DNA from 3 places in the Pseudomonas leptonychotis genome. Region 3 is predicted to be linked to each of the others. Evidence: predicted binding sites of a transcription regulator. Region 3 holds the regulator's gene; each other region holds the start of a gene.
What was found. The regulator FliA, encoded in region 3, starts transcription of late flagellar genes. The targets are predictions, from matches to a motif close to CTAAAGTTTNNNNNNNNNNNGCCGNTAA.

Region 1 (2,251 bases), on a different contig from region 3:
CAGCACTTGGCTGTGTTGTGGGTCAAGGCTGAGGCTGGCCGCCGCTTTGTCCAGGCCGCTTTGTTGCTGGGCAATCAGGCGGGTGTGGTTGCGATCTGCCAGTAGGATCAGCACGCGCTGCATGCCGCCGGCCTGCAGTGCCTGATTGGCGCAGGCGGTGAGTTGCAACACGTTGGTAAATGCGCTGGGTTGTGCGAGTAGTTGCCCGCATTGTTGTCGCCATTCGCTCACGACGGCGGCTTTTGGGGGCTCAATAGTGGCTTGCAGGTGCCGGGCCTGCCATGGCCACAGCAGGGCTTTGGCTGGGTGCCAGAGGTCTGTGGTGGGCAGTTGGCGGACGCTGCTTACTGCGTTCTGGTGCAGCAACTGCTGCACGTTATCGAGCGGCAGTTGCAGGAATAAGCCTGCCAGACGTTGCCAGCGCAGGCTGTGTGGGCTGTTCCACGCATAGTGCGCTGAAATCGCTAGGCCGTTGGCCAGCAGAATGCTGTTGGCTGGTTGAGTTAGCCAGCGGCGCAGGTTGCTGTCGGCATCAAGGATTTGTTGCTGGTGCAGTGGATGTTCATTGTCACGTGCGATATGCAGCGCCTTGACCAGCAGGCGGCGGTCGCTGACCAGCAATCTGTAGCCCTGAGTAACCCATTCGGGCAAGTGCCATTGCTCGCTCAGCGCCAGGCACAGTTTCAGCAGCGGTACCCCCAGCAGTTCCTGTTCGACCTTGGTAGCGGCTTCGCCCTTGACCAGTACCCGCTGCTCCCAGACTTCAAACAGTTCCGGGTGGGCGGCGAGCAGCGTCCAGATCGGCGCCAGAAACAGCAGGCTGCCCCAATGCACTTCCTGCCACAGTCGTGCCAGCCGCCCGGCAAACAAACCATTGGCCTGCTGGCTGGCATGCTGGCTGATTAACTGGATTTGCCGGAGCGCTCTGGGCAGTTCCAGCTCGGGCATCGCCGGCAGGCGGTTGAGCAGCTCTTCGGTGCGTTTGATGCCGAGGCGACTGATGGCAGCCTCGAGGCTTTCAGTTTGCTCGTTGAGCCCGCTGCTTGTGCGATTGGCCTCGCGCAGCACGCTGAGCGCCAATGCTGGGCAGCCCTGCATCAAATCTGCCAGTTCGCGCATCGAGCGATTGCTGTCCGCCAAGGCGTGCCGCAGTTTTTGTTGGCTGTCACTGGAGGCAGGCAATAGCTGGCTGTCCAGCTGCTTGAGCCAGTCGGTCAGGGTGCGCGGATAGTGAATGGGCTTTGGCATGCGGGTTGAGACAAGCTGGCTTTTGACCTTAACTGGCTATAGTCTCGCGCAAAACTTCCGATAAATAGAAGGGTTGTTTTGCAAAGCCCCTTTCTACCCTCTCTGGCAAGTCTCTTTCTATGGCAAAAATCATCGGCATCATTGTTGTATTCGCCAGCGTTTTAGGGGGGTTTATCCTCTCCGGCGGTAAGTTTATGGCGTTGGTCCACCCCTTCGAAGTGATGATCATTGGCGGCGCCGCGTTGGGGGCATTTCTGCAGGCCAACCCTGGCAGCATGTTCATGCAGGTGTTCAAGAAGTCGCTGAGCATGTTCAGCTCGCGCTTCACTCATCATTACTACCTGGATGTGCTGAAGCTGCTTTATGAGATTCTCAACAAGAGTCGCCGCGAAGGCATGATGGCCATCGAAGCCGATGTTGAAGACCCTGCCGCCAGTCCAATATTCAGTAAGTACCCTGGCATCCTCAAAGATCAGCGGATGATCGCCTTCATCTGCGACTATTTACGCATCATGTCGTCCGGCAACATGGCTCCGCACGAGCTTGAGGGCTTGTTTGATATGGAGATCACCAGCCTTAAGGAGGAACTTGAGCACCCCGCGCATGCCGTGGCGAAGGTTGCCGATGGCATGCCGGCCATGGGTATTGTGGCGGCCGTGCTGGGCATCGTGATCACCATGTCGATCCTCGCCGAGGCTGATAACGCAGAGATTGGTGAGAAGGTCGGTACCGCTCTGGTAGGTACGTTCCTCGGGATTCTGGCGTCCTATGGTTTCTTCGGCCCGTTGGCTGGTGCGCTGGAGCACGATGCCAAGGAAGAGCTGAATGTCTATGAGGCAATCAAGGCCGGGCTGGTTGCGTCGGCCTCCGGTATGCCGCCTTCGCTTGCCGTGGAGTTCTCGCGCAAAGTGCTCTATCCAGCGCACCGCCCAAGCTTTGCCGAGCTTGAGCAGGCCATGCGTGGGGGCTAACGCGAGCCATGGAGAATAACCAGCCGATTATC
Region 2 (2,251 bases), on a different contig from region 3:
CACGGAAGTGTCCAGGCCACCGGAATATGCCAGGACTACCTTGTTTACGTCGGCCATGCCATCAACTCCACGGGGTTGTGCGGGAAACCCGTGATTCTACTGGTCGCGTCGCCTTATTTACAGAGGCGCGACAGCTTGTGACGACCAAGCGACGGTTAAATTGTTGAACAACCGTGCAATCACTGTTGCTAGGACGTGGCCGCAGGGTCAGTCGGCGCCGCTGCTGGCGCAGGTGGCACAGCGGCCTCAGGCACGCGATCAAGGAGGATGGTCACCCGACGATTCTTCGCCCGATTCGCTTCATTATTATTCGGCGCAACCGGGTAACGCTCACCATGAAAACGCATGGTGATCTGCTCAGGCGCAATCCCGCTCGCTTTGAGGTATTCCATTACGGCCAAAGCCCGGCGGCGTGACAGATCGCGATTGGTCAGACGATTGCCGCTGTTGTCAGCATGCCCGTCAAGCTGAATACGGTTGACGCTGGGGTCTGCCTTGAGGAAGTTCAAGATGATCTCCAGCTTAGCCTGGGCCAGCGGCTCAAGGTCCACCCCGCCCCCCGGAAAGCCGACCTGGCTTTTACGTATTTGATCAAAGTTCACCGGCAGCAGCTTGGCCGTGCAGTCCAAATAATCGTTGTAGGCCTTATGGAACTTAGCGGGCAGCAGACGCACCTCAACCGCATCACCGCCCATTGCCGCGCGATGCCGCACCACTGGGCTGCGGCCTTCAAGCAACCCCGTCAGCAAGCGCGCGCCCTGCTCCTGGGAACTGTTAAACAGCACCTCGGCGGGCACAACGCTGACCGAGCCCAGGTTGATATCACCTCGCCCCGGCTGCCAGGGCGCCGCCGCCGCCAACAGCGTGGCATTGCCAGCACCCAGCCAACGCTCGCGGGCTTCGAGACTGAAGGTGACCTGCTCGCCGGCACGGCGCACAAACACCCCGGATCCGAAATCGGTGACGGGCTGCGACAGACGGCACTCAAATTGATCGCCGTCTACCTTCCACTCGATCTTCTCCAGACGCGTCTGGAAACTGATAGCAAGAGCAGGCTGGCTTGCCAGCAGGCAAAGCATGGCGAATGGGGTGAGTCGCACGACAGGCTCCAGGGAATACGGCTTACCCTGTGGCTATCGGTGCCTTCGCGGAAAACTTGAGCACAACCTGTAACTGCTCACACGTATCGCCAGCGCACGTCGAGCCTGCAGCAGGTTTACCGCTTTACCGGTAAGCGCCGCTTTCAGCGTGCTGCAACGGGGCTTTTCCGGTAGCATTCTCGCCACGTTTTGCCCGCCTGGAAGCTTCCATGACTGACCGCCTTACCCTGCTGCGTCCCGACGACTGGCACATCCACCTGCGTGACGGTGGCGTACTGCCGCACACCGTCGCCGATGTAGCCCGTACCTTCGGCCGCGCCATCATCATGCCCAACCTGGTGCCGCCCGTGCGCAATGCCAGTGAAGCCGACGCCTACCGTCAGCGTATTCTTAGCGCCCGCCCAGCCGGCAGTCGCTTTGAACCCCTGATGGTGCTGTACCTCACGGACTTGACCGAGCCGGACGCTATTCGCACCGCCAAGGCCTCAGGCTTCGTGCATGCAGCCAAGCTCTATCCGGCCGGCGCAACCACTAACTCTGATTCCGGCGTAACCAGCATCGACAAGATTTTTCCGGTGCTTGAAACCATGGCCGAAGTGGGCATGCCGTTGCTGGTGCATGGCGAAGTAACGCGCAACGAGGTCGATATATTCGACCGCGAGAAAGTCTTTATCGGCGAGCATTTAAGCCGTGTGGTCGAGCGCTTTCCAACCCTGAAAGTGGTCTTCGAGCACATCACCACCCGCGATGCGGTGGAGTTCGTGCAAAGCGCCTCGGCCAACGTTGGCGCGACCATCACCGCCCACCATCTGCTGTACAACCGCAACCACATGCTGGTTGGCGGCATTCGCCCGCACCTCTTTTGCTTACCAGTCCTCAAGCGCAATACCCATCAGGACGCGCTGCTGGATGCGGCCACCAGCGGCAACGCCAAGTTCTTCCTCGGTACAGACTCGGCACCGCACGCCAAGCACGCCAAGGAAGCAGCCTGCGGCTGCGCCGGCTGTTACACCGCCTATGCCGCCATCGAGCTGTATGCCGAAGCCTTCGAGCAGCGCAACGCGCTGGACAAACTAGAAGCCTTCGCCAGCCTCAACGGCCCGGACTTCTACGGCCTGCCGCGCAACAGCGACAGCATCACCCTGGTGCGT
Region 3 (2,251 bases):
CCATGGTCCGATTGGCCGCTTTCTCGGTCATCGTCACCACGTAATTGAGGCGCTCTGTGGCATCAGTAATTTGCGAGACCTCGGTGGCGTGAGGCACACGAGGGTCGAGTTGGAAATTGACGATAGCGTTGTGCAGCTCACGGGTCAGCTTGCCAACTTCGTGATACAGGCCCCGGTCACGCGCTTTGTTTAGCTCATGAATCAAGCCGACTGCTTCACCAAAGTTGCCTTGTTCCAGGCTGTCTACCAGTTGGCGAGCGTTGTGTTTCAGAGTCGACTCAAGGTCACCCTGAACGGAATCTTTATGTTCCATAGCACCCTCATGGCAAACATCAGCCGTTGACTCGCTCGAAGATCTTTTCAATCTTTTCTTTCAGCACTTGGGCAGTAAACGGCTTTACGACATAACCGTTAACCCCCGCCTGAGCTGCTTCGATGATCTGATCGCGCTTGGCTTCTGCCGTCACCATCAATACCGGCAGCGTTTTCAGGCGCTCATCTGCACGCACCGCGCGCAGCAGATCGATACCGGTCATGCCTGGCATATTCCAGTCAGTCACCAGAAAATCGAAACTGCCGCTTTGCAGCATGGGCAGTGCGGTGACGCCATCATCGGCTTCCGCAGTGTTGGTGAACCCCAAGTCACGCAGGAGGTTCTTGATGATCCGTCGCATCGTTGAAAAGTCATCAACGATGAGGATTTTCATGTTCTTGTCCAAGTCGACCTCCGTACAGTCCCAAACGCACCCAGCAACCTGTGTGCGCCTTTAATCGTGAAACCGGCCCAACGTTAGCGAATGCCGTTCAATGTGCGCGCCACTCGCCCAAACGAGCGCGTAAACGAGCGGCACACTGACTGTGTAGTTGGCTTACGCGCGATTCGCTAACCCCCAACACTGCGCCGATCTCTTTAAGGTTCAATTCTTCATCGTAATATAGCGCTAACACCAGACGCTCGCGCTCTGGCAGGTTGGCGATGGCATCGGCCAAGGCCACCTGAAAGCGTTCATCTTCCAGATCACGAGAAGGTTCGAGGTGGTTGCTGCCAGCGTCTTCATTCAGCCCGCCGTGCTCGCCGTCCTGCAAAAGGTCGTCAAAGCTGAACAGGCGGCTGCCTAAAGTATCGCCAAGAATGCCGTAGTAATCCTCGAGACTCAATTGGAGTTCGGCCGCAACCTCTTGATCTTTAGCGTCTCTGCCGGTTATGGCCTCTATTTTTCTAATCGCGTCACTGACCATACGGCTATTGCGATGCACAGAACGCGGCGCCCAGTCGCCTTTGCGCACCTCATCGAGCATGGAACCGCGGATGCGAATACCGGCGAATGTCTCGAAACTGGCACCTTTACTGGAGTCGTATTTTTTTGACGCTTCGAGCAGACCGATCATCCCGGCCTGGATTAAATCGTCGACCTGAACATTGGCCGGCAAACGCGCCAACAGGTGATAGGCAATGCGTTTGACCAAGGGCGCATAGCGCTCGATCAACTGGTGCTGGGAATCCTGCGCCTGCGCCTTGCTATACATACGGAATCCAGAGGCTGATGTCATATAGCCGTGTCTGCGATCGGTTGCTGCACCAGGCGCTCAACGAAAAACTCCAAATGACCGCGCGGGTTGGCCGGTAACGGCCAGGCATCGACTTTCTGGGCTATCGCTTTGAACGCCAGCGCGCACTTCGAACGCGGGAAGGCCTCGTAAACCGCGCGCTGCTTCTGCACGGCCTTGCGTACTGACTCGTCATACGGCACTGCACCAACATACTGCAAGGCAACGTCAAGAAAACGGTCAGTGACTTTAGTCAGCTTAGCAAAGAGGTTACGACCTTCCTGCGGGCTGTGGGCCATATTGGCCAAAACCCGGAAACGATTCATGCCGTGATCGCGGTTTAGCAGTTTGATCAGGGCGTAGGCGTCGGTGATGGAGGTGGGCTCATCGCAGACCACCACCAGGACTTCCTGGGCGGCACGCACGAAGCTGACGACGCCATCACCAATACCGGCTGCAGTGTCGATGATCAGCACATCGAGGTTGTCACTGATATCGCTGAAGGCCTGGATTAAACCAGCATGCTGCATGGGCGAGAGCTGCACCATGCTCTGAATACCAGACGCGGCTGGCACGATACGAATGCCGCCCGGCCCCTGCAGTAACACTTCACGCAGCTCGCACTCGCCACTGATGACATCTTCTAACGTGCGTTTGGCGCTCAGACCCAGCAACACATCGACGTTGGCCAAGCCAAGGTCAG

Region 1: the regulator FliA is predicted to act here: its motif matches at 1,285-1,312, upstream of motA (flagellar motor stator protein MotA).
Region 2: the regulator FliA is predicted to act here: its motif matches at 1,134-1,161, upstream of D8779_RS00390 (flagellar protein MotY).

What each region holds. Positions count from the first base shown of each region.
Region 1 covers NZ_RFLV01000001.1:1,012,461-1,014,711, reverse strand. Annotated here, with positions in the region: gene D8779_RS04625 (HDOD domain-containing protein) at 1-1,248, opposite strand, end outside; gene motA (flagellar motor stator protein MotA) at 1,368-2,219, shown strand; gene motB (flagellar motor protein MotB) at 2,228-2,251, shown strand, end outside.
Region 2 covers NZ_RFLV01000001.1:74,009-76,259, forward strand. Annotated here, with positions in the region: gene D8779_RS00385 (argininosuccinate synthase) at 1-57, opposite strand, end outside; gene D8779_RS00390 (flagellar protein MotY) at 189-1,079, opposite strand; gene pyrC (dihydroorotase) at 1,310-2,251, shown strand, end outside.
Region 3 covers NZ_RFLV01000006.1:111,183-113,433, forward strand. Annotated here, with positions in the region: gene D8779_RS19680 (protein phosphatase CheZ) at 1-313, opposite strand, end outside; gene D8779_RS19685 (chemotaxis response regulator CheY) at 333-707, opposite strand; gene fliA (RNA polymerase sigma factor FliA) at 805-1,551, opposite strand; gene fleN (flagellar synthesis regulator FleN) at 1,548-2,251, opposite strand, start outside.